DNA from 2 places in the Vibrio glycogenivorans genome. Region 1 is predicted to be linked to the other one. Evidence: riboswitches for the same ligand, from Rfam matches in the RefSeq annotation. Region 1 holds a riboswitch; the other holds the start of a gene.

What was found. A riboswitch is a leader RNA that binds a small molecule or an ion and turns the genes downstream of it on or off. The one in region 1 is predicted to bind thiamine pyrophosphate.
Region 2: it holds a riboswitch for thiamine pyrophosphate, as region 1 does, so the genes downstream of both, thiC (phosphomethylpyrimidine synthase ThiC) here and thiD (bifunctional hydroxymethylpyrimidine kinase/phosphomethylpyrimidine kinase) in region 1, are expected to answer to the same signal.

What each region holds. Positions count from the first base shown of each region.
Region 1 is NZ_JBPVIS010000001.1:247,342-263,985, forward strand. It holds gene pta (phosphate acetyltransferase) at 1-601, shown strand, start outside; gene ACSTTG_RS01095 (Crp/Fnr family transcriptional regulator) at 668-1,369, opposite strand; gene ACSTTG_RS01100 (OmpP1/FadL family transporter) at 1,464-2,630, opposite strand; gene ACSTTG_RS01105 (hypothetical protein) at 2,784-3,530, opposite strand; gene ACSTTG_RS01110 (LysR family transcriptional regulator) at 4,169-5,002, shown strand; gene ACSTTG_RS01115 (DUF1254 domain-containing protein) at 5,117-6,544, shown strand; gene thiE (thiamine phosphate synthase) at 6,894-7,517, opposite strand; gene thiM (hydroxyethylthiazole kinase) at 7,564-8,349, opposite strand; gene tenA (thiaminase II) at 8,360-9,028, opposite strand; gene ACSTTG_RS01135 (ABC transporter substrate-binding protein) at 9,040-9,990, opposite strand; partial or broken gene ACSTTG_RS01140 (ABC transporter permease) at 10,018-10,752, opposite strand; gene ACSTTG_RS01145 (ABC transporter ATP-binding protein) at 10,811-11,566, opposite strand; gene thiD (bifunctional hydroxymethylpyrimidine kinase/phosphomethylpyrimidine kinase) at 11,556-12,398, opposite strand; TPP riboswitch at 12,514-12,620, opposite strand; gene ACSTTG_RS01155 (molybdopterin oxidoreductase family protein) at 12,697-15,228, opposite strand; gene cobA (uroporphyrinogen-III C-methyltransferase) at 15,631-16,434, shown strand; gene nirB (nitrite reductase large subunit NirB) at 16,513-16,644, shown strand, end outside.
Region 2 is NZ_JBPVIS010000007.1:22,690-39,333, reverse strand. It holds gene ACSTTG_RS14595 (thiamine phosphate synthase) at 1-897, opposite strand, end outside; gene thiC (phosphomethylpyrimidine synthase ThiC) at 901-2,835, opposite strand; TPP riboswitch at 2,950-3,049, opposite strand; gene crcB (fluoride efflux transporter CrcB) at 3,122-3,505, opposite strand; gene ACSTTG_RS14580 (Hsp20 family protein) at 3,861-4,295, opposite strand; gene gyrB (DNA topoisomerase (ATP-hydrolyzing) subunit B) at 4,796-7,213, opposite strand; gene recF (DNA replication/repair protein RecF) at 7,228-8,319, opposite strand; gene dnaN (DNA polymerase III subunit beta) at 8,321-9,421, opposite strand; gene dnaA (chromosomal replication initiator protein DnaA) at 9,479-10,885, opposite strand; gene ACSTTG_RS14555 (amino acid ABC transporter substrate-binding protein) at 11,248-11,994, shown strand; gene ACSTTG_RS14550 (amino acid ABC transporter permease) at 12,097-12,768, shown strand; gene ACSTTG_RS14545 (amino acid ABC transporter ATP-binding protein) at 12,765-13,499, shown strand; gene rpmH (50S ribosomal protein L34) at 13,781-13,915, shown strand; gene rnpA (ribonuclease P protein component) at 13,928-14,284, shown strand; gene yidD (membrane protein insertion efficiency factor YidD) at 14,251-14,505, shown strand; gene yidC (membrane protein insertase YidC) at 14,512-16,128, shown strand; gene mnmE (tRNA uridine-5-carboxymethylaminomethyl(34) synthesis GTPase MnmE) at 16,257-16,644, shown strand, end outside.

The DNA.
Region 1 (16,644 bases):
CACGGCTAACACTATCGTTCCTCCGTTCCAGATCATTAAGACTGCACCTGATGCGTCTATCGTATCTTCTGTATTCTTCATGCTACTGCCTGACCAAGTACTGGTTTACGGTGACTGTGCGATCAACCCAGATCCAACAGCTGAACAGCTTGCTGAAATCGCTATCCAATCTGCAGATTCTGCTGCGGCATTCGGTATCGACCCACGCGTTGCAATGATCTCTTACTCTACTGGTGAATCTGGTAAGGGTGCAGACGTTGATAAAGTACGTGAAGCCACCAAGCTTGCTCAAGAGAAGCGTCCTGATCTTGTTATCGACGGTCCTCTACAGTACGACGCGGCAATCATGGAGAACGTAGCGGCTTCTAAAGCACCTAACTCTCCAGTAGCAGGTAAAGCGACTGTATTCGTATTCCCAGACCTAAACACGGGTAACACGACGTACAAAGCGGTACAGCGTTCAGCAGACCTAGTTTCTATCGGTCCAATGCTGCAAGGTATGCGCAAGCCTGTAAACGATCTGTCTCGTGGCGCGCTTGTAGACGATATCGTCTACACCATCGCTCTAACGGCAATCCAGGCTGACCAAGAAGCGAAGTAATCGTTTTATTGAGTCCAGTTATACAAAAGCCTCCGCATATGCGGAGGCTTTTTTGATCCTTGGCAGTTAGGCAACACCCGTCTCAATAGCTGGCAAAACAAACCCTTCCGGAAGTTTATGTAACTCACCCTGACTAATCATGCGCTTAATCTCACGGCCAACCGTGTTACGCGAGATCCCCATCATTGCTGCTAGCGTCTGTATGTTGAGTGGCACTACACCATCGTAAATCAGTTCGCTAAGTAGCTGCAGCACGCGAGCAACCTTTAGTGGCGCGCTTTTTTCCATTCTGAGTAGAAACAGTTGATTAAATAATCGCTGCTTGGTAGCTAGAGAGTGGCTGATCATCTGAGCAAAACTGGTGCTCTTTGTCATTAATAATCGAGCATCGTCAAATGACATCAACAAGATTTTACAATCCGTTGCTGCCTTGACTTCTGTCGGTATCGCCCCCCCTAAGATCATCTGCTGATCATTAAGAATCGCTCCAGGGGTGATCACATTAAAATACACACCGGTTCCTTCTTCACTCATCGAGTGAAAACCTAGTATGCCGTCAAGAGGAAAGGCGATAACATCGGCTCGCTCATCCTGATAATAAAGAAAGCTTCCCTTGCTTAGTACACTCATTTTACTGCGTGCCACGATCAGGCGAGCCAGTTCATCGTCTACCCCATACTTATATCGTAATATCTGATGGATAGGCACGAGTAACTGTCCTAATTGTGTTAAATGAGCGCCAATCTTAGCGAATCCACCGCCAAGCATACATCGCTGCTAATTATGTTAGATATAATTTACAGTTATGAATAAGCCCAAGCGAGGCGCTTGGGCTTAATGCTGGGGTGGCAATTCAATGGGGCTAATAGGTGTAACTTAAACTCACTACATGCAGATTGTTATTTTTCACCTTACCTGTGAAAGCATAGGTATCATCAAGTGTATAGCTGACGTCATGGGTGCCGAAATCACGGTATTGATAAGCCAAACCTATACGATGACCATTGCGACGTACTCTCTCTGCACCCGCGCCCAACGACCAATTCTCACCAATGACCAATTCAGGGTGCATGTCTTTCTCATCAAGTAGCTTGGTATCATATCGAGCACCTACCTGAAAATTCCAACGATTGAGTTGATAGCCAAGTGAAGCTCCTAACGTATAGACATCCTTGGTATTATAACGGTCACTATAGTTCGACCAAAACTCTGCGCCTAGCAATCCCTTGAGAGTTAAGTTTTCTGATAGTTGCTGGGCAACACCGAAATTTAACTGGCTAGGCCAGGTTATGCTTATATCCTGAGGTGGAAGCTGATCCGGCTCACCGTCAACCGAACCTTTAATCGTTATGCTGTTATTGCTATGAGAGACCTGATGCTTGTAATTAGCACTGATATAGGTATTTGGCGCTAAGTCATAAAAGGCTGACAACATAAAACTCGCTGACGTATTCCCCTCATGCCCTTCGGCTTTGATAACTGAGTAGCTAGATACATCGGTATCCACTTTCAGTGACGTCATCACATGCTGTACAATCAGAGCACCACCAACAGACAAGGCCTGGTTTAGTTCGTAACCCGCACCGAGGTGAACATTGACCGCATTTTGTGATTGATTGGAAATAAATCTAGCGCCTGACGTCTGACTAGTATAGTCGAGGTCTAGCCCTCCTTCGGCGTGAAAAGACAAACCAATAACCATGTCATCCGAGATCCGCTTGGCATAAGCAATACTTGGTAACACAGTCGAATTGGAGCCTTTGAGCACAAAGTCCTCATTATTCAACGTCCCCTGCTGACGATTACCAACATCCATCCACTGCACGCCAAAAGACCAACTGGAATCTTCTATCCCTGTAAGTCCTGCTGGGCTAGTGATTATCGCGCTGGCATCATGGCGATTGGTGGCATTGCCCACCCCCGCCGACGAAACGCTGTCAAAGGTGGCAACTTCGTGATGAAGTAAACCACCCGCTGTCGCAGTACCACTGAGAAGTGCTGCTGTGACGAGTAAAAAATCCTTTTTCATACTGTGTACATCTATTTGTTCTTGTAAATTCTCTAAAAACAGCCCCACTTCCCTGACAATATATCGCTAGATTATAAGTGGAGCAGCTATCTCCACGTTACTAGAAAAAAAAAGGGGCTACAATAGCCCCTTTCAATATGTTTGTGATATTGACTACAGTTGGTAGTTAAACTCGATGCGGTGCTCGCCATCTTTGATGTCTGTATTTTCAGACCAGTTAGCGAAGTAACGCACGTTAAAGCGCGGGTTAAACTGGTAAGAAGCGGCAAATTCGTGCACTAGTACCGCTGAATCACCTTCCATGCCGCCGTCTTTAAATGCGTCTGAGCCAGATAGAGTGGTCATCCACATTGGGTTGTAGTTCAGCCAGATTTTATCGTTAATGGTCAGCTTACCGTAGGTACCCACTACCGCAAATGTACCTGGTATTTGGTAACCGTCTTCTGCATCGTTAGCAAATGCGACACCCGCACCACCAAGAGGGAACAGTTGGAATGGTCCCATTGCAGGAAGTGCTTGAATAAAGCTGTAAGACGCTGTACCCGAGTCACTCGCAAAGCTGTAGTTAAAGTCGATTTGACTACCACGACCGCTACTAAAGTCTACGCCAAAACGACGGAAACGCAGGCTATCTACGCTATCGGTTGCTTCATCACGGTAGCCTAGTGAGTCGCCCATTGCACCTTTTAATTCAAATACGTACATACCGCCCGTATTTACATCACCGGTGTCAAACGTTTGACCAATCTTAATGTTTAAACCCTTGTCGGTGTAACCTGCACCAACCTGAGTAAATACTGCCAGAGGATCTGACATGTCTTGAACTTCTTCTGTTTCACTGGCAACTGTATTAAATGCCAATAGCGTTAATGCCGCAGCAGAGGTCATTAATTTATTCATGCTAATAACTCTATAATGTAGGTGTATTGAATTAGTTGTCGCACACTAACATAGAGAAAAATTCCATTTTGCACCCAAAGTGCAGCACGATTTAAAACACCTCCAACCGAAACGGCTAGTTACATTTACTCGTGCATTATTTTATTTTGTTTGGCGTTTCGCACTTGTGGTGCGATACGTCATGCTGAAATCCACTATTCTGCGCTACAGAAGCATGAGCTTGTGAGAACGTTTACTGCGTAAGTAAACGAGTGATTTGTCGTCATTTGTCTGTTGGGTACAGATAAAAATCCGCACATCGAGGTAAGCAAGAGTCCGATCATTACCCCAATTTGACTCCGTTGCTTACTCTGCAAACTACATATCACTGCCTTGTTTGAAACATTAAGCTTGTTGTTTTTCAATCCGTTTAGCGTCAAGCAGCATACGCTTACAGAGTCCGATAGTCCTTGGCTTGCTTTTCATCTCATCACTTTCAAGCCTCTCCTGGTAAAGTGAGAACAGCATCCATTAGGACAAAGCGCGTACCGTGATTGGTATGCGCTTTTTCTTTTGCGCTATGCCCTCGTGCCAATCAAAATCGTTCTAGACTTATAAGACTCAATTATGTATTTCTTTTGGAGGGTGATCTCTTGGATATGAACCTGGTTCGCACCTTTGTGACCGTGTATCAACAAAACTCGTTTACTCGCGCTGCTGATATCCTTGATGTCAGCCAACCAGCCGTGTCGATGTCGATTCGTCGCCTAGAGGCTAGCATTGGTACTACGCTGTTTGTTAAAGACGGTCGCAGCATCGCCCCGACAGGCAAAGCCATTGAACTTGCTGAGAAACTTCAACATGGCATGCAGATTATTGATAGCGCCCTTGCCGAGGAGCACACCTACAATATCTACTGCCTTGAGGGCGTGAGTGACCTGCTCAGCGATGAGGACAATATCGACATTAAAGTGCCGCCGTTTGAGCAGGGCCAGTTACTGGAAAAAATCCGCTCGCAGCAGATCGATCTCGCCATTGACATCATCACCACTCAAGACAAAGCCTTCAATATTGAGCAGATTCGTCATGAGGAAGTCACCCTTATTTGTCGCCGCGGTCACCCTCGCATTAGCAACGGGGTTCTCACTGAGGAAGACTTCTACCGTGAGCGCCACGCCTACTACAAAGCCACCCGTGGCGGTCATCAATTTGTCGAGCTTTTAGCCTCTAAGCCACTGAAAAAACGCAAACTGTCACGAGAGGTCTACAACCAAGCCTCAATGGCGATGTTGGTTTCTGACTCGGACTATCTCGGCATTGTATTTCGCTCGTTTGCAGAGAAGTGGGCACCAAAGTTAGGGCTTGATATCTACCCAATGCCAATGGAATTTCAGTCGGTACCCATTCACATGCTCTACCATCGCCGCCTAGAGCACGACCCAGAACACAAATTACTCAGAGAAAGACTGAAAACCACACTTCGCGTGCCATAAAAGAACCAGTTATAAGTTAAACTTATGCATTGAATAACCGTGCTTCATTGTTTTACAGATGCTTTTCGCATGAAATACAACCATTGAATCGAACCCCAATGATAAGGTGGAATTATGATGAACAATCTATTCAAGAGTGCACGCACTACCGCACTTTTGGCAGGCTGCGTTGCAACTAGCGCACTGTCAATCCATGGTGCTCACGCTCAGACTGAGACAGAGTACACTCCTAGAGAACAGGCTGAGTATAACTACGCTTACTCGCTAGGTGTCCAAGCCACCGTATATGGTTGGGCACCAGTGATGATGGAAGTGGCACTTAACCTACAAACAGATGTGGCAGCGCCTACCGACAATGGCCAAGCACCATTGAACCAGCTTGGCCCAATCACGCGCCTGTGGGATTACCGCGACCGTTCATACACCACGCCAAACAACGATACCCTATATCTACAGATGTGGGGCGACCTTGAAGCACAACCTATGGTGCTAACAGTACCTGAGGTAGAAAACCGCTACTGGATGGCACAGATCGTTGATATGTACACCGAATCTGTAGTCGACTTGAGCAACGCAACAGTTGGTAATGACGGCGGCGACTTTATCCTGGCCAAAAAAGGCTTCGACGGTGAACTGCCAGAAGGCGTGCCAGTCTTCTACTCAGACACCCGTTACATCTGGATGGCAGGCCGCTTGGGCGTGACCAATACTGAAGATCAAGCGATCGCACGTGAGCTACAAAAACAGTTCCGTCTAACACCACTCGATCAGTACCCAGAAACTCAGCCTCAACCTGAGCCACTGGCTTCTGAAGGTGCACCAACGGTAAACTTCCCACAAGGTCTGGCGTGGTTTGACACACTTGATAAAGTGTTGGCAGAAAACCCACTTGAGTCTGACCGTGAGCTGGTTGATAGCTTCAAGTTCATCGGTATCAACAACGGCGGTACTGAATCGCTGAGCGATGTGCGTAAAGCCGCGCTAAACCAAGCGTTTGCAGATGGTTTTGCCATCGTACGTGATGCCGCTATCCACACCGGTGTACCAGTCAATGGCTGGAACTGGGAATACGATGCAGGTCGTTACGGTACTGATTACCTACTACGCGCTGCAGTTAACATGAACTCAATCGGTCTTAACTCACCAGAGCGCGCTATGTATCCAAAGCGTTATGTAGACAGCCAAGGTGAAATGCTGACTGGCGAGCACGCTTACGAGATCACCTTCCCTGCTGACATGGCGATCAATGAAGATCTTGGCGGTTTTTGGACTGTGACCATGTACGATGCACAAGATCGCTTTATGGTTGAGAATGAAATCGACCGCTTCAAGGTTGGCTCGCTAAGTGATCACCTGATCTACAACGAAGACGGTTCACTAACGGTCTACATCGCAAGCGAAAAGCCAAGCGATGAGAAGCGCCTAGCTAACTGGCTACCAGCACCAAAAGACGGCTTCATGCTCCAAATCCGCATGTACGAACCTCAGCCTGAGGTTTACCAAGGCAAGTTTGTTCTGCCTGAGATGCATAAAGTAGACTAACTTAAAAAGGAGCGAGGAGCGGGTTACACTTCGTTCCGGGGTGCGAGTGTTCTTTCACTCGCGGTAAACGCCCAGCCACTCAAAGGGCTGAGTCCAAGCTCGCCTCCCCCATTTTTTATTGAAGCCCTCTAAATGAGGGCTTTTTTGATCCTAGCGGAAGAGTCGGGAGGCGAGATCGCTTCACTGCTAGAGTCGAGGAGCGATAGTGGTAATTACTCTTGTACCGGTTCGGATCTTTTTTGCGGGTATTCATATATTCGACAGCAAAATAGATCTGGTTTGAGTGACAGAGAACTTAATCACGTGCCCGGAACACCCTCGCTTCGCGCCTCTCGATTCTAGCCTCTGGCTAGCGATTCCGTTCGATCAATCCCAACAATTCTTCACTAGCCAATCGAGGATCGCTGGCATGACAAATCGCCGAAACCAAAGCTAGCCCATGCACGCCGGTTTTGGCGAGCTCTGGGATTGTGTCGTGGTTGATGCCGCCGATGGCGACGATTGGGAGCTTAGTGGTTTTTAGTGCACGCGAGAGGCCTTCTATACCCCAGTGGTGCTTGGTATTGGTTTTGGTGGGGGTGGCGTAGATTGCGCTCAAGCCGATGTAATCAATCGGCAGTGAGTCGGCCTCAGCGAGTTGCGCGTCGTCTTCGATTGAAAGGCCAAGGAGCTTATCCTCGCCGATCAATTGTCTCGCCAGTTCGGCTGGCATATCCGACTGACCAAGGTGCACACCATCGGCGTCTACCGCCAGGGCGACATCAACGCGATCATTGATAATTAATGGCACCCCAGTTCCCGCGAGGATCTGTTTGACCGCTTGGGCTCTGGCGATAAATGCTCTGACATCGCCATGCTTTTCGCGCACTTGGACCATGGTAACGCCACCGGCGACCGCTTGTTTGACCACCTGCTTAAGCGTGGTTAAGTCTTGCTGGTCATCGGTGACCAAATAGAGGGTATAAGGATTCATTGTTTAATTGCCCGGTAGCCGCTCAGGCAAGCGGCTACCGGTCCGATTAGAGAAGTTTAAGCTCGCTTTTGAGTGTTGCCTCATCGAGTGCATACAACTCATCGAGCAAATTTACTTGCAGGCTGCCAGGTCCGCGTGATTTTTGTGCTGCAATTTCACCAGCAACCCCAAGCACTGCAGCCGCAGCTAAGCCAGTTTCGTCCCCGACTGCGGCAAAAGCGCCGGTCAATGCCGTGAGCGTGCAGCCCATACCGGTAACATAAGGCATCATCGCATCACCATTAGCAAGCTTAACGACCTGATCTTTGGTGATCACGTAATCGACCGCACCTGAAATGACCACACTCGCATCATATTCGTCAGCAAGTGCTTGTCCGGCTTCTAGCGCAGCATCGCTGCTGTCAAGCGCGTCGACACCCTTACTCTTTGCCTGCTCACCGGCTAAAGCAATGATCTCCGAGGCATTGCCACGAATGATCAATCGATTCGCCATGCGCGCGATTTGGCGCGAGGTCTCAGTGCGCAATTGACTGGCACCACAGCCAACAGGGTCAAGCACCACCACCTTGTCGTGACCATTGGCTTGCTCAACGGCAAACAACATACGCGGTGTCCAAACGCTATCGAGGGTACCAATATTAATTACCAGTGCACCTGCGAACGACATCATTTCCGCCATCTCTTGCTGAGAGTGGGCCATGATTGGCGATGCCCCAATCGCCAACAAGGCATTGGCAGTGTTGTTCATCACCACATAGTTGGTGATGTTAACGACTAAGGGTTTGTGTTCACGCACAGCATGAAGTGCTTGTACTATCTGCTCCGTTTGCATTGATTCTCTCCTACGCCGATTGAATGTTGAGCCCTTGCTGCCAGAATGCGACTTCCATACGGGTCGCAGTCTTAAAAATCTCGATTAGGTTTTGCCCTCGCTGACTCTCAATGTCGATATCAGCAAGCAGTTGGTCAAAATACTCTGCGCCACGCGCCACACTGGTTTGAAACTCATCACTGCCATACAGGGTTATCCAACTCGCGTATGGGTTGCCCTCGATAACCGTTGTTGGGTCATCTTTGAGCATCTTACCGATGACTGCATAGCCAATTGAGCAAGGCGCCAGCGCCGCATAAAGGTCGACCAGATCCCCTGCCATTCCAGTATCGAGCACGTAGCGGGTATACGCCACTGTGCCGAAGTCCTCTGGCTCATTTTCTAGATCTGACTCACTCAATCCCCATTGAGCGCAATAGGTCACGTGATGAGAGATTTCCGTATCCAGTAGGGCTTCTACACTTGGCAGCGCTCTGCGCATGTCTGCTAGTGTACGTGCTTTGTACATCGCAAGCGCATAAGCGCGAGCGTACTGCTTAAGAAACAGAAAGTCTTGCTTGAGATAGTGCAGAAAACACGGCTGCGCCAAGGTGCCCTTTGCCAATTGGCGAACAAAACTGTGCTCAATATACGCGTGCCAATCTTGTTCGCAGGCATCGATTAAATCTTGATATTTCATGGGCTATTTACCTAGTTTACGCTTGGAAGAAGATCGGCAGCAGTTGGCTGCGACTTGATGATGCCACGCTGATACAAAAACTCGGCGTAGTCGTTATAACGCTGTGGGTCGACCGCCGCCGGACGCAGAGCAAAACGGGTTAGCGTGTCATTCCAAGCACGCAGGTTGAGCTCGTTATCTAGCGTATCTGGTGAGTAGGCAACAAACTCATTCCAAGAGGCCTCTGGGTGATTGACGATATAGGTGGTGGCTTGCTCGAGCGCCTTGGTAAACGCCTTGATGGTGTCAGCGTCATAGCGCTTGGCATTAGCCACAAAAATCAGCTCATCGTAGGTTGGAACGCCATGCTCTTCTGGGAAAAAGGCCTTGGCTTTAAAGCCTTCAAGCTCGAGTTGGTTCATCTCAAAATTACGCAAGCCGCCCCAGATGGCATCCACCTTGCCTGAAGCAAGAGAAGAAGATAGCGCCCAACCGACATTGATGATCTCGACTTCAGAGAATTTCACCCCACTTTGCGCGAGCATTTTACCAATCGTGGCATCCTCATTACCGGCAATCGCAATACCGATCTTTTTGCCCTTGAGATCACCAATCGTATCGTGCTTACCATTATCTAGCACCGTAAGGGTATTCAGCGGCGTGGCAATCAAAGTCGCTGCGCGAACTAGTGGCAAACCAGCGGCGACATCAATCGTCAAGCTCGGCTGGTAAGACACCGCAAGGTCCACTCGACCTGCTGCCACAAGTTTGGCCGGTGTGCTTGGGTCTGCAGGCTCTTGAATTTCGATCTCCAGTCCCTGCTGCTTAAAGTAACCGCGCTCTTGAGCGATAACGATAGGTCCGTGATTGGGGTTCACAAACCAGTCCAGCATCAGTGTCAGCTTTTTCTCTGCTGCCATCGCGCCACTCGATAATAGTGCCGTGAGCAGAGCCGTCGCGCTAAGTAGTTTTTTCGTTGTCATTATACGTGTCCTTTGAGGTCGAATCCTTTACTGGTTTTCCCAGGGAATGAATTTTTTAAGAAGTTTATCGGTTAAGAAATACAAACTGATCGAGAGCAGCGCGAGGATAAACAGCGCAGCAAACATCTCATCAATGATCATCCGAGCGTTGGCTTGCAGCATCAGATAACCAAGCCCGGCGCTTGAGCCTACCCACTCACCAACGACCGCACCAATCGGCGCGATCACCACTGCGACTCGCACACCGGAGGCTAGTGTTGGCAGCGCGGCGGGGAGCTGGATGTGACGCAGTAACTGCCATTTCGAGGCGCCCATGGTTTTGGCCAAGTCGAGATAACCGGTTGGGGTATTGCGCAGCCCGTCGTAGCAGCAGGTGGTCACAGGAAAGAAAATAATGATCGCGGCCATCACGACCTTTGAGGCGATCCCATAACCAAGCCATAGCATCAAGATAGGCGCAATCGCAAACACTGGCACCGCTTGGCTGGCGATTAAGATTGGCAACAGCCAGCGCTTAACCGGCTCAAACAGCAGCATCTGCAGGGCAAACAACAAGCCCATGGTTAAACCAAGCAATAGACCCAGTATGATCTCTTGCCCCGTCACCCACGAGTGCATCAGTAGCACATCGTAACGCTCAATGAGTTTAGTCAGCACCTGCATCGGCGCAGGCAGAATAAAGCTCGGCAGCTCAAATACCACCACCGACGCTTGCCACAACCCTAGTATCACCGCGGCGCTCACTAGCAGACGAAAAATCGGCTGGCTGCGTGATTCGCTACGTTCCACATGACGCGAAATCGTGTCGTATTGAGACATATCACTCATAATCACGCTCCAATTGATTCAAAATCGCCTGTTGCAGCGCCGCGCACTGCGCATCTAGGTCGCGTGGAATAGCACTGGTTGGTACCTCAAGTGATTGAGCGTTGGCGGGTGTACCCTGAAGCACGTACAGCTGCTCGGCAAGGCGCACCGCTTCTTGAGGGTCGTGGGTGATCAACACCACAGTCTTACCTTTTAAGAGCGTCGCAGCCAAGGTTTGCAGTTTATGCCGAGTGACCGCATCGAGTGCCGAGAAGGGCTCATCCATCAATACCACAGGTCGGTCTTGCATCAGTGTTCTCGCCAGCGCCACACGCTGGCGCATCCCGCCAGACAGTTGGTTAGGCATACTATCGGCGTAATCCGCCAGCCCCACCGCTTCGAGCAGTGACAATGCTTGCTCTTGGTTATGGTTACCGCTCACTGGCGGGCTAAAGCGCTGACTCAAACACACATTGTCGATCACGCTCAGCCACGGCAGCAGTAAGTCTTGCTGGGCCATATACGCAATGCGACCATCAAGCGCCCCAGCATCGCTCGTCACCAACTCACCTTGCCAGTCGACCTTGTCATCAAGCAGGCCAGCGAGATAGCGCAAGATGGTGGTCTTACCGCTGCCACTGCGCCCTAGCACCACACTCCACTGACCGGCTGGAAAGCTTATGTCGAGCTGCGCAAGCGTTGCACTGCTGCTGTCTCGATACCTGAGACCGGCGTTTTTCAGCTCAATACCAAGCGCATTAGCGCACATCGGCATGCCCTTGATAGAAGTGGTGTACAGGTCCGTGCCCTTGACCAATGGAGAGCTCATCGGCGTGAGCAATCGCCTCAGTAATATACTGCTTACCCAGCCCCACTGCCTTACGCAGGTCATTACCCTGCGCTAGATACGATGCTATTGCAGAAGAGAGGGTACAGCCAGTGCCGTGGGTGTTTTTAGTAGCGCTGCGCTTGGCACTAATTAGCTCATGGCTATCCGCGGTGATCAGCAGATCGTTACTGTTCTCGTCTTGCTCTAAGTGACCGCCTTTAAGCAGTACCGCTTTTGCGCCAAGGGCGCGCAAGTCGGCGATCATCGCATTCATGTCATATTCAGACTCAGGGACAGGCTTACCCGTTAGTGCCGCACCCTCTGGCAAGTTTGGCGTGATAATGTCCGCCATAGGAATAAGCTTGTGTTTGAGCGTGCTAATCGCTGACTGCTCAAGCAGCAGATCGCCGCTTGTGGCCACCATCACAGGATCGACCACTAGGAATTGAGGTTTATATTGCTCAAGCTTGCGGGTCACGGTTTCGATGATACTGGAGTCGGCGAGCATACCGATTTTCACCGCGACAACATGCAGGTCGCTAAACACAGCGTCGAGCTGACTTTCCACATGCTCAAGTGGAATAGGCAGAATGGCGGATACGCCCTGGGTGTTTTGCGAAGTGATCGCCGTGATGGCAGAGCAGGCAAAACTGCCCGTTGCCGAGATGGCTTTAATATCCGCTTGAATGCCAGCACCGCCGCCGCTATCTGAGCCAGCAATGGTAAGGACAATAGGTGTGGTTTGACTGGGTGTCACTTGAGAATGTGCCATCGTTACTCCTAATACGGCGTAAGTGATTACTGACCGCAGGAAACGAACCTTGGCACATAAGCACCGCCTGAGTAACGGCGCTCAATAACAAGCCAGAATAGATCGCTGGCAGGCTGGCAAAGTACGAATAGTTCCCTACGTCAGTGTTAACTGAATCAGGTTCTACGGGTCTCGAATTTCGATCTCAGCCAAACTAAAACTCTGGCCCCCCGACTATCTGGCATTCATCATAACAGCCAATCGCCCAGTGATGCACTTCTTTTTGCAGCTTGAAAACCACACAATGAGAGCTTGGCGACTATTTGTCCAGCGAATGGTCCTCACCATCGAAAGCTGAGCCCTTGGTCATAAACTGCCGCTCACCCGTGGCGTCAAAGACACTATTAAATTGAGTTATGTAGCGCTCACGCTGCGAGGAAGTCAGCTTACGCTGGATAACCAACAGCTGCTGAACCTGCTCCGCTTGAACGAACGCATAGCGTATCGTCACTCCATCGGCCGCCATGTCGAAACGGATCTCCTTACCATCACCCTGCTTCACCTGACTCAGCCAGCCCTCAAGCACCTCGATGTTCTCGGCGCAATCTATATGGTACGCATAGCCGCGCTCGACCTTTTGTCTCGCCCAGTAGTGTGCTTTATCCAGTGCTAGGGTGTGTCGCGATAACAGCAAGGCCTGACATTGTGAGGCGCAGGCCGTCACTCTCACCGGTGTATGCTTAAACTCAGGCTGACCAGACAGGCTATCGTGGTGCGGCGCAATCAAGTTACACGGCTTGGCTTGGCTCGCCGTTGCCCCATTCCAGTGGATAGGTACATAGATCTCGCCAAGCTTTTGGTCTGTGGTGAGCCTGACCCGCGCAAGGCAGCTGCCGTGGCGGCTGGTGACTCGCGCAAGTCCTTCGGCTTTGAGCTGGTAATCGCGCGCTGTTTGAGGGTGAATGGCAACATAAGGCTCGGGATCAAACGCCCCTAACTGAGCTGACAGGCCAGTGCGCGTCATGGTATGCCATTGGTCACGTGTTCTGCCGGTATTTAGGAGCAGCGGATACGCGCTATCAACCACGCTGACAGGAGAGCGGTAACTTACCGGGATCAAATTAGCTTTGCCGCTTGGCGTGTAAAAGCGGCCATCGCTAAACATTCTTTGCTGGACCGGCTCAGATTGCCACGCTTTGACCGGCCACTGCTGCGGCGTCAGTACACTGTAGCCTTGATCGTCGAGCTTGGTTAAGCCAATCAGTGACAAATCACGCTCAAAGTGTTGGTTTCCGAGCGTGGTCAGCTTGGCGTATTCTGTAAAGATCTCACCTTCGTGCAGATAATCAAACGCCTGCTCAAAGCCGAGCTTTTGCCCCACCTGGCTGATCACCCACCAATCAGGCTTCGCCTCGCCTGGGCTTGGCAGTATACGTCTCTGACGAGAGATGCGCCGCTCCGAGTTCGTCACCGTGCCCGACTTCTCACTCCAGCCTTGTACCGGCAGCAGCAGATCAGCAAGCTTAGTGGTCTCTGTCTCTTCAATACAATCCGAGACAACCACAAAAGGGCAAGCCTTGAGCGCTGCGCGCACTTTGTCCGAATTTGGCAAGCTCACCGCGGGATTGGTCGCCATGATCCAAACGGCTTTGATTTTACCCTCTGCCATTGCATCAAACATATCCACGGCCTTAAGGCCCGGGCGAGTCACAAGGTTATCGGTGGCCCAATATTCACTGAGCATGGCCAAATGATCGGGCTGATCAAACTCAAGGTGGCCACACAGCATAGTCGCAAGCGCGCCGACCTCTCGCCCGCCCATGGCATTGGGTTGGCCGGTGACCGAAAATGGCCCGCTGCCCGGCTGACCGATCCGGCCAGTCGCTAGGTGGCAGTTAATGATACTGTTGACCTTATCCACCCCACTAGTGGATTGATTGACGCCCTGCGAGTACACCGTCACCACTTTGTCGTGGTTGGCAAACAGTTGGTAAAAGGCTTCGAGCTGCTCGGGCGGGATACCAGTGATCTCATCCACCTTGCACTCACCTAAAGCAGCTTTAAACGCAGCTTCAGCTTGCTGTGTGTGTCGACGCAGAAACTCATTGTCGAGGTGATCATGCTGATAAAGGTAGGCCAGCAATCCATTAAACAGCGCCACATCGCTGCCTGAGTTGATCGGCAAGTGAACATCCGCCAGCTCACAGGAAGCGGTTCTTCGCGGGTCAATCACCACTATCTTGAGCTTTGAGTTGGCTTGTTTTGCTGCGCGAAGGCGCTGATACAGGACGGGATGACACCAAGCCAGGTTCGAGCCCACCAGCACGACCAGATCGGCCAACTCCAAATCCTCATAGCAACCAGGCACTGTGTCAGAGCCAAAGGCGCGCTTGTGTCCAACTACCGATGAGGCCATACACAATCGAGAGTTACTGTCTATATTCGCGCTGCCGATAAAGCCCTTGATAAGCTTATTCGCCACGTAATAGTCTTCGGTTAATAGCTGACCCGAGACATAAAAGGCCACTGACTCAGGACCATACTGAGCAATCGCTTTAGCAAATTGGTCGGCAACCAGACTCGTCGCCTCAGGCCAAGATACTGTTTGTCTGCTATTTTTACTGTTGAGCCTTGATTGACTGGTGAGAGTGGGCGTTAGCAAGCGTCCATCTTGTATCACCGTCTCACCCAGTGCTGCCCCTTTGGTGCAGAGCTTGCCGTAGTTGGCCGGGTGAGATTTGTCTCCCCTGACCTCCAATTGTCCAGAGAGTGTTGGGCGGGCTTCAACACCACAGCCGACCCCACAATACGCACAAGTTGTCTTGACCCATCCTGGTTCTTTTTGTGTCACGCGCACCACCTTGCATATATAGACATCTTTAATTTATATAGATACAAGCAATATTTGAACCAAACACAACCAGTCAGCACTTGAGTATTTATTACCAAATAAAATCAACAAGTTAAAATAACACTAACCCTAAAGTGGTAGATGAAATATAGTAATTTACGCTCAACTTAACCTACCAGTGCACCAGATTGATTAGATTTGCACCACAAAGATTCATTTTCCTAGCATTTTCATCAACCATCTCACACTAACACCCATAAAATTAACATTGAAAAACAAACATAAATAATTGTTATTATTGAATTAAATAAATAATTATTAACACAACAGTTACATCATGGCACCAAGCTTGCTTGAGCCCAATCAGCAAGAATTAATTACTCAAGGAATTAGGTAATGACCATGATGAGTAAAGATATCCCAAACAAAGGTAGTGTGGTTTTGGTCGGTGCGGGCCCCGGTGATCCTGACCTGTTGACCGTCAAAGCGCTCAAAGCGATCCAACTCTCCGACTGCATTGTTTATGACAACCTGGTGAGCAAACCGATACGTCAGCTGTTTCCCAGCCTCGCACAGCAAATCTATGTCGGTAAAGCCAAGCATCACCACAGTGCGAGTCAGGAAGAGATCAATCAAATCCTACTTGACTGTGCCCAGCAAGGACTGCGTGTCTGCCGCGTCAAAGGGGGCGATAGCTTCGTTTTTGGCCGCGGTGCTGAAGAGATGCTGTACCTCACCAAGCATCACATCGAGGTTGACGTAATACCGGGCATCACCGCAGCCTCTGGGTGCACCTCGTACGCCAATATTCCGCTTACCCATCGCGGTTTGACCCAAGGGTGCACCTTCATCACGGCGCATGCTGATAAAGATCTCAAACTCGATTGGCATGCCCTCGCTAGCCTAGAGCACACCCTGGTTATCTATATGGGTCTTTCAAAATCACGCTGGTTGACTGAGCAATTGACCCAGCATGGGCTTTGCCCCACTACGCCAGCAGCACTGATTGAAAAAGGCTGCACCGACGAACAGCGCGTGGTGACCGGGGAATTACGTCAGCTTGATCAGCTTCGAGAGCAACATCAGATCCAATCGCCTGCTCTGATTGTGATAGGCAAAGTGGTTTCCGTAGCTCAGCAAATGGAGTGGCTAACGGCGCTCAATGCCAACGCCCTCCAACAAGAATCTATCCCGCTGAGCGCCTGATTCAAATAATTGACCCAAGAAAATCAAACTATGTCTTTAGAAAAAAATAGCAAAATCTGAGAGCTAAGGAATTAAGCCATGAGTAAACAGAAAATTGTCGTGGTCGGCAATGGAATGGTCGGACACAAGTTTATCGACCACCTGATCGCCGCCAAGCGCAGTGATATCGAGATCATCACCTTTAGTGAAGAGCCAAGGCTTGCCTATGAT
Region 2 (16,644 bases), on a different contig from region 1:
GCCCAGACAGATACCCGCCTGCGCAAGCTGACTTAAATTGGACTCTTCAATGTCCTCTTGCCCAAGATGTACCCCATAAGCGCCATGCTTGATGGCTAGCTGCCAATAGTCATTAATGAATACCTGAGCCTGATGCTCTTGCCCTAACTCGATGGCTCGCTTAACTTGCGCTTCCAGATCCGGTGTTTTTGAGTCCTTGATGCGCAGCTGGACCGTATTAATACCGAGTTTAAGCAGGCGCTCAATCCAGGTGACATTATCCACCACGGGATACAAGCCAACCTGATGTTTGTCCATATTGGGGAACGTGACGGTTTCAGCATTCGCAGCCCAACCAACTCTAACGCCAAGGCGCGGATCCTCAAGGACAGGGGTTGGGAACTTGGTAAAGTCGTTTGCCCAGGTTTCACGTGAAACATTGAGCTGAGCATGACTAAAGGTCAGTGCATCCTCAATTGGGAAATCGAGTGCCAGCAAACTAATCACCCAAGCTAGGTGTTGTTCAGTTGAAAAGACACTTCCTGCAAGGTAGCTCAGCGCCCTTGCCTCACCGTGATGCTGCCAAGCATCGACATAACCTTGCTCATCCCGCAGGCCAATAAAAATCGTATTGGCTGCCCAATCTTGGCGACGAACATCATCAACCGTTAATGGCTCGGCAGCGCTGAACTGATAGCAAAAATGCCAATCAACGCTCTCTGCCTTTGTCACAGCACCGATGGTATCACTGCTTATCCTAATGACTACCTCTTGGTCATTATGCAGCTCAAACTGATCACTTGAGCTCACGCCCAGGCAGATCTCTTCTGTCGCAAAACCATGTTGCTTTGCGACCAACAAGCACTGCTGAATGCTGTAGGTGATTTCTATCTGCTGTTGCGGAACGAGCAGGCGCATAGTTTAGTCCTCTGTATTGGTCACTGGGTGATAGAGTTCAGAGCCAGTATCTAGAAATTGTTGGGATTTCTGACGCATCCCTTCAAGTGGATTGTCCAACATTTGAATTTCAATGGCTTGGTCTGCCGCGACCTGTTGGCTGTCTTTGGCGTACTCACGCACCTCTTGGGATATTTTCATCGAGCAGAACTTGGGGCCACACATAGAGCAAAAGTGTGCCACCTTGCCAGACTCTTGAGGCAAGGTTTCATCGTGATAGCACTGCGCGGTTTCTGGGTCGAGAGATAGGTTAAATTGATCCTGCCAGCGGAACTCGAAGCGCGCCTTAGACAAAGCGTTATCACGCACTTGTGCTCCAGGGTGGCCCTTGGCCAGATCCGCTGCATGAGCCGCGAGTTTATAGGTGATAAGCCCAGTCTTCACATCTTGCTTGTTTGGCAGGCCTAGGTGCTCTTTGGGGGTGACATAACACAGCATCGCACAGCCATACCAACCTATCATCGCCGCGCCAATACCTGAGGTAATGTGGTCATAACCTGGGGCAATGTCGGTGGTTAGTGGGCCTAAGGTGTAAAATGGCGCCTCATGACAGTGCTTGAGCTGCTCATCCATATTCTCTTTGATCATGTGCATCGGCACGTGCCCTGGCCCCTCAATGATCACCTGGACATCATGCTGCCACGCAATCTTGGTCAGTTCACCAAGGGTACGCAATTCTGAAAACTGCGCCTCATCGTTGGCATCGGCAATCGAGCCCGGACGTAGCCCATCACCCAAAGACAGCGCGACATCGTACTTGGCACAGATCTCACAGATCTCTTTAAAGTGGGTATAAAGAAAGCTTTCTTGATGGTGAGCAAGACACCATTTAGCAATGATCGAGCCGCCACGCGAGACAATGCCGGTCACGCGTTTCGCCGTCATTGGGATGTAGCGTAGCAATAGTCCCGCATGAATAGTGAAGTAATCAACACCCTGCTCGGCTTGCTCGATCAAGGTATCGCGCATCACCTCCCAGTTAAGGTTCTCTGCAATGCCGTTGACCTTTTCTAGCGCCTGATACATAGGCACGGTACCAATTGGCACTGGACTGTTACGCAGTATCCACTCACGTGTTTCATGAATATTGCGTCCCGTCGACAAGTCCATCACAGTATCGCCACCCCAGCGGGTTGACCACACCAGCTTTTCAACCTCTTCCTCTATCGAAGAGCTGACCGACGAGTTACCAATATTGGCGTTGACCTTAACCAAGAAGTTACGACCGATAATCATCGGCTCCGATTCTGGGTGGTTGATGTTAGAGGGAATGATAGCGCGCCCTTGAGCGACTTCTTGGCGGACAAATTCAGGGGTAATATCTTGCGGTAAGTTAGCACCGAAATGCTGCCCAGGATGCTGTTGAGTCAGGACCTCGTCACGGTACTTAGCCCGCCCCATGTTCTCACGAATGGCGATGAACTCCATCTCTGGGGTGATGATTCCCTGTCGTGCATAGTGAAGCTGAGTGACGCACTGCCCGGCCTTTGCACGGCGAATAGGTGGCAAATGACCATAGCGCAGCTCGTCTAAACTCTCATCCTCTAGACGCTGCTTGCTGTATACCGAGCTCACCTCATCGAGTAATTCGGTATCACCCCGCTCCTCTATCCATGCCTGACGCAGCTTAGGTAGGCCTCGGTAAAGGTCGATTTGGTGCTCAGGATCGGTATAAACACCGGAGGTATCGTAGACTCGAATCGCCTCATTGGACTCATAGATAGGAGCCTCTTTGGTTCCGCCAACTAAGGTGTCAGCCAAGGCGATCTCGCGCATAGGTACACGAATATCAGGCCTTGAGCCTTGAATATAAACTTTCGAGGAATTTGGGTAGGGCTCTACAGAGAGCGTATCAATAAACTGTTTTGCTTCCAGTCTTGCTTGTTTACGATTCGACATAGCATTCTTCCTTTGCTTAAAATGGAATGAAAATGCTTGGCGGATAGATGCGACAAGAGGGTCGAAAAGACGGTCGATGTCCTATCGAACGCTAGCGTGAGCGATGTAGATTGCAGCACGCTTGCTCTTGTTCCCTTCGCAGGTGTTAGCCTGATCAGGTTCAACGGATCCCGAATTAACGGTCTCAGCCAATGTGGCACTCCGACAAGTTTCAGCTCACTAAATCTGTGAGAACTCCGATTATAGAAAAATTGTGGCGACAAACCAATCGGATCAGCCCAGATAGTTAACTCTTGATCAACAATTGGAAGCCTAGCCAGGCTGCAGAGATACTGAGCACAACATTAAGCAACACATTGAGCCCCATCTTGAAAAAAGCCCCCTGCTGCATCAACAGGACATTGTCCATTGAGAAGGTCGAAAAGGTCGTCAGAGCGCCAAGAAAGCCTAAGCCAATAATTTGTCGCCACGGGTCAGTGGCTAGCATCTCGTTCTCAAAAGCGGCGATCAAGCAGCCCATCGCAAACGAACCGACCACATTAACGGTCAATGTGCCATAAGGAAATCCACGACCGAAAAGCTGTACACACAACTCTGAAACTAAATATCTAGAACAAGCACCAAAAGCACCACCAAGTGCAATGAAGCCCAAAATGGAAAACTGACCCATGGTTTAACCCCAAAATCCGACCAAAATTAGTGCTGATAAGTATACGGAACTGCCCACAAACAACAACAAAATGAAAAAGTTACACCAGTCACTTTTTCCAGGTGCGAGGAGCGAGTACGGGCTTTGCCCTACGGGGAGCGAGGGGATCTGCGTTGGTTGTTAGGTATGGGGAAAGTAAGAAACGATCTATGTAAAAAAAGGGGGGTGTAGTAACTGTATTCAAGATTGAGTGACTTTATCTCACTACCAGCAAAACAACTCGCTACTCGAAGCGAAGCGTCCCCGCACCTCGCCCCTCTTTTTTTGGCCAAAAAAAGAGCGCCTTTCGGCGCTCTCAATCTCTGATTGAAAAAACTTAGCCTTCAAGCAAGTTGTTGCCGTTGATGGCAATTTTGCGAGGCTTCATTGCTTCTGGGATCTCACGTTCTAAGTCTACGTGCAGTAGGCCGTTTTCCATGGTTGCGCCGACGACCTTAACGTAATCTGCGAGTTGGAACTTACGCTCGAAGTCGCGCTCGGCGATACCTTGGTAGACGTAGTTCTTACCCTCTTCGGCTTGACGCTCACCCTTAACCAGTAGCATGTTTTCTTTTTGGGTGATCTCGAGTTGTGACTCGGCAAAGCCGGCTACTGCCATGGTGATGCGGTAGTGGTTTTCGTCTTTTTGCTCGATATTGTATGGAGGGTAACCGCCAGAAGTGTTTTTAGCTGAATTCGCTTCCATCATGTTAAACAGACGGTCAAAGCCAATTGCATTGCGGTATAGGGGTGTAAAGTCTACAGTTCTCATCATGCTATCCTCTTAGTAAGCAATAGTCTTAGCCTCAAGCGCGATTGATCGTCACTGTGAGTGATCAAGTCGCTAGCTAAGAGATCCAATATCATTCCACAGGCCGCTTATCAGAGGCGCAGGGACATGAGTAGGGATCAAGGTTAAATTGTCTGCCAGCAGAGCTATCCTCATCAGAGCGATGCGCCGTTGGCGGGTTTGAGGCGGTCTATCTTCTATTCTCTAGCAAGATACCCCTTCCTCATAACAAGATATGTGGACGCCAAAGCCCTCTTTCAAGTAATTTTCTTTAATTATTTTTATTACCCGAATTTTCATAGCCTTAAACCCAACACACTGATGATTAAAAGGCTCTACCACTAAACTAACCTCAAGTGACAACCTACTCGCTCCCCGAAGTGAAACGTCCCCGATCCTCGCCCCTATTTCCGTTAGCCCCAAAAAAAAACAGCCACCGATTGTCGGTAGCTGTTTCCAATATTGATAAAAGCTAATACAAATTAAACGTCAAGGTTAGCCACTTTCAGCGCGTTCTCTTCGATAAAGTTACGACGAGGCTCAACCTGATCGCCCATTAGCGTAGTAAACAGCTGATCGGCACCAACCGCATCCTCGATCGTCACCTGCATCATACGGCGAGTATCAGGGTCCATAGTGGTTTCCCACAGCTGATCTGGGTTCATCTCACCCAGACCTTTGTAGCGCTGTAGGCTCAGGCCACGGCGTGACTCTTTGATTAGCCAGTTAAGCGCATCAACAAAGCTGCTGATAGCAAGAGTACGCTCGCCACGCTTGATGTAAGCACCCTCTTCAATCAAGCCATCAAGTGCCTCTGAAAGGTCTGCAAGCTTGCTGTACTCTTTCGAGTTGATGAAGTCGACAGACAGTACGTACTCGTGCACCACACCGTGCGTACGCACAATTACCTTCGGCAGGTTTAGGCCTAGCTCAGCGTGCTGTTCAACCTCAACGCTGTACTGGCTCGCACCAACTTCTTTCGCGTTTAGCTGATCCACCAACTGCTTGGTCCAAGCCTCAACCGCGCCAGCATCGTGACACTGCTCTGCGGTTAGACGTGGTGTGTAGATAAGCTCGTGTACCAATGCTTGTGGGTAGCGGCGGCTCATGCGATCCACCAGCTTCATACCTTTATTGTACTGCTGAACCAGTTTCTCTAGCGCCTCACCTGCAAGCGCTGGTGCTTCTGGGTTCACATGCAGCGCTGCATTATCAAGAGCCAGTGCAATCTGATACTGGTTCATTGCATCTTCATCTTTGATGTACTGCTCTTGCTTACCCTTCTTCACCTTGTAAAGCGGTGGCTGAGCGATGTACACATAGCCGCGCTCAATAAGCTCTGGCATTTGACGGTAGAAGAAGGTCAATAGTAGCGTACGAATGTGCGAACCATCGACATCCGCATCGGTCATGATGATGATGTTGTGGTAGCGCAGCTTGTCTGGGTTGTACTCATCGCGGCCGATACCACAGCCTAGCGCGGTGATCAGTGTCGCGACTTCTTGTGAAGACAACATCTTATCGAAGCGCGCCTTCTCAACGTTCAAGATCTTACCCTTAAGCGGTAGGATTGCCTGATTCTTACGGTTACGGCCTTGTTTTGCGGAGCCGCCTGCCGAGTCACCCTCCACTATGTACAGTTCAGACAATGCTGGGTCTTTTTCCTGACAGTCGGCCAGCTTACCTGGTAGGCCTGCAAGATCGAGTGCGCCTTTACGACGGGTCATCTCACGCGCTTTACGCGCTGCTTCACGCGCACGTGCTGCGTCGATGATCTTACTACAAACCGTTTTTGCTTCGGTTGGGTTCTCTGCGAGGAAGTCGTTTAGCTTTTCACCCATCACCGACTCAACCGCCGATTTCACCTCAGATGAAACTAGCTTGTCTTTGGTTTGGCTTGAGAACTTAGGATCCGGTACCTTAACCGAGATAACCGCCGTTAGACCTTCACGTGCATCATCACCCGAGGTCGAGGTCTTGGCTTTTTTCGAGAAGCCCTCTTTATCCATAAACGAGTTCAGTGTACGAGTCAGCGCAGCACGGAAGCCCGCCAGGTGAGTACCACCATCGCGCTGAGGAATGTTGTTAGTAAAACAGTAGATGTTCTCTTGGAAGCCATCGTTCCACTGCATCGCCACTTCTACTGCAATGCCATCTTCACGCTCAGCGTCAAAGTGGAATACCTTCTCGATAATTGGGGTTTTATTGGTGTTGAGGTGCTCAACAAACGCCTGGATACCACCTTCATACATGAAGTGATCAGCCTTATCCTCTTCACGCTCGTCTTTAAGCTTGATCGAAACGCCAGAGTTTAGGAACGATAGCTCGCGCAGACGCTTAGCTAGGATGTCGTAGTGGAATTCTGTGTTCGAGAAGGTCTCTTCGCTTGGCCAGAAACGGATTTCTGTACCGGTCTTATCGGTCTCACCTACGACGCTTAGTGGCGCTTGTGGCTCACCGTGATGGTAGGTTTGGGTGTGGATCTCACCGCCACGGTGAATGGTCAGCGTGACCTGCTTAGAAAGGGCGTTTACTACCGAAACACCTACCCCGTGCAGACCACCTGATACCTTGTACGAGTTGTCATCGAACTTACCACCGGCGTGCAGTACCGTCATGATAACCTCAGCCGCAGAGACGTTCTCTTCCGGGTGCATCTCGGTTGGGATACCACGGCCATCATCGCGTACTGAGACAGAGTTATCCTCATGAATAGTCACAATGATGTCTTTACAGTGACCCGCCAACGCTTCATCAATTGAGTTATCCACCACCTCAAAAACCATGTGGTGCAGACCAGTACCATCGTCTGTATCGCCGATGTACATACCCGGACGCTTACGAACCGCATCCAGACCCTTCAGTACTTTAATACTCGATGAATCGTAATTTTCAGACATGAGTTACTCTCTATTTATCCTTGCTCAATCTGTCCCTGTTCCACATGGAACAGCTTACCGCTCTCGTCGCGCATATCGGCGATCTGCTCGGCGGTAATTGAGCTTACAAAAACTTGTGCCCCCGTCGCCTTCAAGCAGTCAGCGAGACGCTTGCGACGTTGGCTATCTAATTCTGATGCAAAGTCATCTATCAAGTAGATACATGGCTTTTCAGTCACCTGGGTCAAGTGTTGACCTTGGGCGACCCTTAGCGCACACACCATTAACTTGAGTTGACCACGCGACAGCACGTCCTCAACTGGCGTGCCGTTCACTTTGATGCGCAGATCCGCTTTGTTCGGTCCACTAAAAGTGTAGCCGAGCGACTGATCGCGCTCGAAATTTCGTTCCAGTAATTGATGGTAGGGGGTGTCTTTTTCCCAGCCCCTATAATACTTCAATTGGATATCAAATTCTGGCAAAAATGTCTGACACATCTGCTGAGCCACCTCAGTCATCTGTGCCACATAAGCCTCGCGCCACTGGCTAATCTGCTCAGCGATCTCCGCCATCTGCTTATCCCAGTAGCTCAGCTCGCGATAGCTTTGCGCATTTTTCAGCAGGGCATTACGTTGCTTGTTAAGGCGCTTAAAGCGCCCCCACGCTTCATGAAAACCGGGTTCGGTATGAAACACGCCCCAGTCGATAAAAGCACGGCGGAACTTAGGTCCGTCAGTCAACAGCTCAAACCCCTCAGGGTGGATAAGTTGCAGTGGCAGAATCTTGGCTAACTGCGCAAGTTTTTGCCCAGACTGACCGCCTATTTTAACCTCACTTGAGCCATCACGCTGCTTATTTATCCCAACGGGTAGCTCAAATTGATCTTGGTTCAAAGAATGCTCAATCACGCGGCCGTGAACAAACAGCTCAGACTGGTCATTTTGGATCACGCGCCCAGTCAGGCTGCTCTTAAACGAGCGACCATGGCCAAGCAAATAGATGGCTTCAAGCACGCTGGTTTTGCCACTACCATTGGCACCAACAAGAAAATTAAAGCCTGGTGATGGTTGAATATCACAGGCTTTAATATTGCGAAATTGCTGAACAATCAGACGGGAAAGCGGCATTCTAGAGACGAATTGGCATCACAACGTACATCGCGCTGTCATCACCGGCATTCTCAAGCAGGGCACTGGCGTTGGCGCTCGACATCGATAGGCGCACCGTCTCGCAGCGCAGGGTGTTTAGTACGTCCAACACGTAGTTGACGTTGAAACCAATCTCGATCGCCTCACCCTCATACTGTACGTCGAGTAGCTCCTCAGCTTCCTCTTGCTCTGGGTTGTTGGCAGTAATGCGCATCTCCGTGCCATCAAGATTCACTCGTACGCCACGAAACTTCTCGTTCGACAGGATCGCAGCGCGTGAGAACGCTTGGCGCAGCTCATCACAACTCGATTCCATCGTCTTAGTAGTACTTTGCGGCAGCACGCGGCGATAGTCAGGGAATCGACCATCCACCAGCTTAGAGGTGAAGACAAAGTTGTTCACTTCAGCGCGCAGATTTGAGCTACCGATTTGCAGCTCGACCTGCTGCTCTGGCGCATCAAGTAGCTTAACCAGCTCAAGCACGCCCTTACGCGGCAAGATGATCTGTTGATTGTCACCGGCCTTAGCAAGTTCAGTCTGTGCCACGGCCATTCGGTGACCATCGGTTGCGACGCTGCGCAGCGTGGTACCGTCAATCTCAAACAGCATACCGTTGAGGTAGTAACGCACGTCTTGGTTGGCCATCGAGAACTGAGTTTTATCAATCAAGCCCTTGAGCTCAGCCTGAGTCAGGCTGATCGAGGCTTCATTCTGCCAGTCTTCGATATTCGGAAAGTCATTCGCCGGCAAGGTGGCTAGCGAGAAACGGCTGCGGCCAGAGCGCACCTGCACGCGCTCCCCTTCCAAAACAAAGGTGATCTGAGCTGAATCAGGCAGGCTACGGCAAATATCAAGGAACTTACGCGATGGAACGGTGATCGCCCCAGCTTCACTGTCCGCCTCTAGAGCCACCTTACTCACTAGCTCCACCTCAAGGTCGGTAGCCGTCATCGACAACATACCGTTATCTACTTTGATCAGTAGGTTACCTAGAATAGGTAGGGTTGGACGACCGCCAAGCGCGCCAGAAACTTGCTGGAGGGGCTTCAGGAGGTGTTCACGTGCAATGGTAAATTTCATTATCAGCTCTAATTGGATTATCTGAACAAGCGTAGCTCTACTCTAACCCTATCGCCGTTAAGACGATAGCGTACGAATCAAATTCGAGTAGTCTTCTTTAATATCGTGGCTCTCTTCACGCAGCTGCTCTATCTTACGACAAGCGTGCAGCACCGTGGTGTGGTCACGACCACCAAAGGCATCGCCGATCTCTGGCAGGCTGTGGTTGGTCAGCTCTTTGGCCAATGCCATCGCCAGCTGGCGAGGTCTTGCGACCGAGCGTGAGCGGCGCTTAGACAGCAGATCCGCTACCTTTATCTTATAGTACTCAGCCACGGTTTTTTGAATATTGTCGATGGTGACCAGTTTCTCTTGCAGGGCAAGCAGGTCACGCAGGGCTTCACGAACAAAATCGATGGTAATAGGGCGTCCGGTGAAGTTGGCGTTGGCGATCACTCGGTTGAGTGCACCTTCAAGCTCACGCACGTTGGAGCGCAGGCGTTTAGCGATAAAGAACGCGACCTCATCCGCTAGGTGGATCTGGTGATCTTCCGCTTTTTTCATCAAGATCGCTACGCGCGTCTCAAGCTCAGGCGGCTCGATCGCAACCGTCAGTCCCCAACCAAAACGAGACTTGAGACGATCTTCAACCCCGGAGATCTCTTTTGGATAGCGATCTGAGGTGAGGATGATCTGCTGGTTACCCTCAAGCAAGGCATTGAAGGTATGAAAGAATTCTTCTTGCGATCGCTCTTTATTGGCAAAGAACTGGATGTCATCGATTAGGAGCGCATCTACGCTGCGGTAGTAGCGTTTGAACTCTTCGATGGCGTTGTTCTGCAGCGCCTTAACCATGTCCTGAACAAAGCGCTCCGAATGCATGTACACCACTTTGGCGTTGGGTTTGTTATCCACAATCGCATTGCCCACGGCGTGGAGCAGGTGAGTCTTACCAAGACCTGTACCACCGTAAAGGAACAGTGGGTTATAGGCAGCGCCAGGGTTGTCAGACACTTGACGTGCCGCAGCCAAACCTAGCTGGTTCGACTTACCCTCGACGAAGTTCTTAAAGCGGTGCTTTGGGTTTACGTTTGAGCGGTGGTTAATATCGGCGATCGCCTGTGCATCATCATCCCAAGTTTTATGCACGGGTTTACGCGCTTGCAGCTGCGCAGGTGCTGACGACTCTGCCGCTACATCTGCGGGCGTGCGCGTCGGCGCAGGCTTAGGCGCCGCAACTGGGCGACTACCCACTTCAAAGCGTAGGCTCGGTACATCGTTGCCGCAGAACTCTTGCAGCAAACGATTAATATTGTTGAGGTACTTATCGCGCACCCAATCAAGCACAAAGCGGTTGGGCGCAAATAGCGTCAAGGTGTTATCGTTTAATTCGGCCTGTAACGGACGAACCCACATACTGAACTCAGTAGCAGGCAGCTCCTCTTGAAGCTGTTGCATAACTTGCAACCAAAGCGAAGATGACACGGTGACCCCACTCAATAAACAGAAAACTTGGAAAGACCCACAATTTTACCTGTTGATAACTAAGATCGCCAGTAAATGATCGACGGATCAGTGAATAAGATCGGAGTTATTCACAGATATTCACGGCAAAAACCGCGGATCAGCACATCGATCCCCCAGATTACTCACAATAAGATCCACATTTAGGCTGTTTTACCCAGATCCAAGGTTTGGGTATAAGTCTGTGAATAGCCAGATCAAAGTCAGGCGATCCCGCCATTATTGAGTTATTACTAACTAGTCTGAGTTATGCCAGAAGGTTATTTATTACTGATTAAAAACAACCAGTAGTATCCCGTGTTACATAATTTAGGAGCTGTATTATGAATAACTGGATGAAGGCAGCACTCGCTGCTGTTGCGCTATCTGCGGTCACTGTAAACGCCGCGACTGAAGTCAAAGTGGGTATGTCAGGACGCTATTTCCCCTTTACCTTTGTTAAGCAAGACCAACTGCAGGGCTTTGAAGTCGACCTGTGGGATGAGATCGGTCGTCGCAACGATTATCAGGTCAACTATGTGACCGCAAACTTCTCCGGTTTATTTGGCATGTTAGAGTCGGGTCGTATCGACACCATCTCTAACCAGATCACCATGACCCCAGCCCGTACTGAAAAATACCTGTTTGCTGACCCTTATGTGGTTGATGGTGCGCAGATCACGGTGCGCAAAGGCAACGATTCTATTCAGGGCATACAGGATCTAGCGGGCAAAACCGTAGCGGTCAACCTAGGATCGAACTTCGAGCAACTGCTGCGTGATTACGATAAAGACAACAAGATCAGCATCAAGACTTATGACACGGGCATCGAACATGACGTGGCACTCGGCCGCGCTGATGCGTTCGTCATGGATCGCCTATCGGCGTTAGAGCTGATCAAGCAAACAGGCCTGCCATTGCAGCTTGCCGGTGAACCGTTTGAAACCATCGAGAACGGCTGGCCGTTTGTCGACAACGCGCGTGGCAAGCAATTGCGTGACGAGGTCAACGCGGCGGTAGCTGAGATGCGTGCTGATGGCACCATGGCCAAGATCTCTGAAAAATGGTTTGGCGCTGATATCACTCACTAGCCACAACTTTGGCTTACGTAACTGAGCCAAACAATCTGTGTATTAATCTAGGTGGGATTCTAGGATCCCACCTTTTGTTGTATTAAAAGGAAAGTAAAAGTCATGGGTTTTGATTTTGCTTATATGCTCGATCTGCTGCCAATTTTGCTCAAATACCTTGGCACCACGATGGAGATGGCGATGTGGGGACTGGTGTTCTCACTGATTTTAGCGGTGGTTATCGCTAACATTCGTGTGTTTAAGATCCCAGTCCTCAATCAGCTCAGTCAGCTGTACATTAGCTTCTTTCGTGGCACCCCACTTCTGGTCCAGCTGTTTCTGCTCTACTATGGGTTGCCACAGGTATTCCCATTCCTGGTCGGGCTCGACGCCTTTAGCGCGGCGGTCATCGGCCTAACCTTACACTTTGCCGCTTATAAAGCAGAGAGTATTCGCGCTGCGATTATTGGCATCGACCGCAGTCAGATGGAAGCCAGCCTGTCGGTCGGCATGACCACCGCGCAAGCGATGCGTCGAATTATCCTGCCGCAAGCCACCCGCGTTGCGCTGCCATCACTAATGAACTACTTCATCGATATGATTAAGTCGACCTCGCTGGCCTTTACCCTTGGGGTGGTCGAGATCATGGCCACCGCGCAGATGGAGGCCGCTTCAAGCTTCCGCTTTTTCGAGGCGTTCCTGGCTGTGGCCCTGATCTACTGGGTGGTGGTGATTATCCTGACCCGCGTGCAAGTATGGGCAGAAGAGAAATTGAATAAGGCGTACGTACGATGATCAAACTTGAGAATATTCACAAATCGTTTGGCAGCACTGAGGTGCTCAAGGGCGTTGATATCGAGATCCAACAAGGTGAGATCATCGTGATTATCGGCTCCAGTGGCACGGGTAAATCCACCTTACTGCGCTGCGTTAACTTTCTTGAGCAAGCCGACCAAGGCACGATCACCATCGATGATGTCTCGGTTGATGCCGAGCAACACAGCAAGGCAGAGGTATTGGCCCTGAGGCGTAAAACCGGATTTGTATTTCAAAACTATGCCCTGTTTGCTCACATGACCGCACGGCAAAACATCGCCGAGGGCTTGGTCACGGTGCGCGGCTGGAAGAAAGAGGACGCCAACGCTTATGCCCAGCAACTGCTCGAGGAGATCGGCTTGGGCGACAAGGGCGACAGCTACCCAGCCGCCCTCTCTGGCGGTCAACAACAGCGTGTGGGCATTGGCCGAGCGATGGCGCTCAAGCCAGAACTGCTGCTGTTTGATGAGCCCACGTCCGCGCTGGACCCTGAATGGGTTGGCGAGGTACTGGCACTAATGAAAACCCTCGCGGCTCAGCATCAAACCATGCTGGTGGTGACCCACGAGATGCAATTTGCCAGAGAGGTCGCTGATCGAGTGATCTTTATGGCCGAAGGGAATATTGTCGAGCAAGGTTCTCCACAGGATATCTTCGAGCGCCCACAGGATCCTCGCTTGCAAAAGTTCCTTAACCAAGTTGGGGCTTGATCAAGGATCAACTCGGATCGAAAGATCCTTGAGATTTTTGTTTGGCTCCGTATAATCGCCCGACCGGAATTATCACCACAGTGAAACTTGGCTTTTTACTAAGATTCATGTTACTGACACTCAATCTATGATTGACAGTAAATGTGACAGTGATTACAATTCCGCCTCTTTGTTGAGAGGCGTCGGTACTTAAGGCTACCTTCCTCTTATATATAGAGAAAGCAATAGCTGCCCACGCCGGGTTAACATTGACCTAAAACTGATCAGTAAAGGTATTTATCATGAAACGCACTTTTCAACCTTCAGTTCTAAAGCGCAAGCGTACTCACGGCTTCCGTGCACGCATGGCGACTAAGAACGGTCGTAAAGTAATTAATGCACGTCGTGCAAAAGGCCGTGCGCGCCTATCAAAATAATTCGCGATTATTTTGAATAAGTACGCATTCCATCGGGAGTTACGCTTGTTAACTCCCGAGCATTACCAAAATGTCTTCAAGCAAGCTCATCGAGCTGGCTCACCCCATTTCACTATCATCGCTCGAGAAAATACTCTTTCTCACCCCCGACTTGGTCTCGCTGTTCCTAAAAAGCAAATCAAAACTGCGCCTGCTCGCAACCGCTTTAAACGTATTGCGCGAGAAAGCTTCCGTCTACGTCAACACAAACTTCCTAACAAAGATTTTGTTGTCATTGCCAAGAAAAGCGCCCAAGATCTGAGCAATGAAGAATTGTTCAAGTTATTTGAAAAGTTATGGCGCCGTCTCTCTCGCCCCTCGCGTGGCTAGCAATTGGTTTGGTCTATCTGTATAGATGGGTCATCAGTCCTATGATAGGACCGCGTTGTCGCTTCACTCCTACTTGCTCAATGTATGCCATTGAAGCATTGAAAGCTCACGGTTTTTTAAAAGGATGTTGGTTATCTGGCCAACGTCTATTAAAATGCCACCCATTAAATGATGGCGGTTATGACCCCGTCCCACCAGTCCAAAACAAAGACAGAGATTAAATAACGATGGATTCTCAACGTAATATTCTGTTAATCGCTTTGGCTTTGGTCTCTTTCCTACTCTTCCAACAATGGAATGTAGAGAAGAATCCAGCGCCTCAGACGGCTTTACAGACGCAATCTAACGGCAGTTTGCCTGCTTCGGGGTTTGCAGATGACCTAGACCCAATGCCAGCTCAGGCAGCTTCAGCACACACCATTACCGTGACAACTGACGTGTTGACTCTGTCAATTGACACTATGGGTGGTGATATTGTTGCAGCTAACCTGAACCAATACTCCGCAGAGCTTGAATCAGAAGAGACTTTCTCTCTGCTGAAAAACGAAGCTGGTTACCAGTTTATCGCTCAAAGCGGTCTGGTTGGCCCTCAAGGCATTGACCGCAGCAGCGCCGATCGTCCGACTTACTCGGTAAGCGCAGACAGCTTCACCCTGGCGGATGGCCAAGACGAATTGCGTATTCCAATGACGTTCAGCGAGAATGGCATCGACTACATCAAGACGTTCGTACTTACGCGTAACAGCTACGCTATCGACGTAATCTACGATGTAGTGAACAACTCTGGCAGCACAGCCACGCTAGGCATGTACGCGCACTTGCGTCAAAACCTTACCGACTCTGGTGGCAGCCTAACCATGCCAACCTACGCGGGCGGTGCTTACTCAACGCAAGACACGCGCTACAAAAAATACAGCTTTGATGATATGCAAAGCCGTAACCTGTCGCTAAACCTACCAAACGGTGAAGGTTGGGCGGCAATGATCCAGCACTACTTTGCGACAGCTTGGATCCCACGCAACGAGCCAGGCACAAGCCTATACACTCGCGTGATCGGTAACCTAGGCGATATCGGCCTACGTATGCCAAACAAAGCGATTGCTGATGGCGGCGAAGCGCAGCTAGTCGCAACGCTTTGGGCCGGTCCTAAACTACAAGACCAGATGGCAGCAACGGCGCCAAACCTTGACCTAGTAGTGGATTACGGCTGGCTATGGTTCATCGCGAAACCACTGCACTGGTTGCTGTCATTTATCCAGGGCTTTGTGAGCAACTGGGGTCTAGCGATCATCGGTCTAACCTTCATCGTACGTGGTGCGATGTACCCACTGACCAAAGCGCAATACACCTCTATGGCGAAAATGCGTATGCTTCAGCCTAAGCTGCAAGCGATGCGTGAGCGTCTAGGCGACGACCGTCAGCGCATGAGCCAAGAGATGATGGAGCTGTATAAGAAAGAGAAAGTAAACCCGCTAGGCGGCTGTCTACCTCTTATCCTACAGATGCCTATCTTCATTGCACTGTACTGGGCATTGATGGAATCGGTTGAGCTACGTCACGAGCAGTTCTTGTGGCTACAAGATTTGGCGGCAATGGACCCATACTTCATCCTACCGCTACTGATGGGTGCAAGTATGTTCATCATCCAGAAGATGAGCCCAACCACAGTCACTGACCCTATGCAGCAGAAGATCATGACCTTTATGCCGGTGATGTTTACCTTCTTCTTCCTATGGTTCCCATCAGGTCTGGTTCTTTACTGGCTAACGTCAAACATCGTGACGCTGATCCAGCAGACACTGATCTACAAGTCTCTTGAGAAGAAAGGTCTACACTCTAAGTAACCTTTAAGCTTAAAGAAACACCAAGAAAGGCGGCCAAAAGGTCGCCTTTTTGTTTGAGGCTGATTACAATTCTCTCCAATACATCCAAATGGCTCCATACGGCGCCACAGCGTTTTTAAGGTCATCTTATGACAACAGATACTATTGTTGCTCAGGCTACTGCGACAGGTCGTGGTGGCGTCGGTATCATCCGCGTTTCAGGCCCAAAGGCCAACGAGGTCGCCCTTGCTGTAACCGGCAAGACCCTCAAGCCGCGCTACGCAGAATACCTGCCGTTTAAAACCGCACAAGGCACCGAGCTCGACCAAGGTATTGCCCTTTACTTCCCTAACCCGCACTCGTTTACTGGTGAGGACGTTCTTGAGCTGCAAGGCCACGGCGGCCCAGTGGTCATGGATATGCTGATCAAGCGTATCCTTGAGGTCGATAACGTGCGTCCGGCGCGCCCTGGTGAGTTCTCTGAGCGTGCCTTCCTTAACGATAAAATGGACCTGACTCAGGCCGAGGCGATCGCCG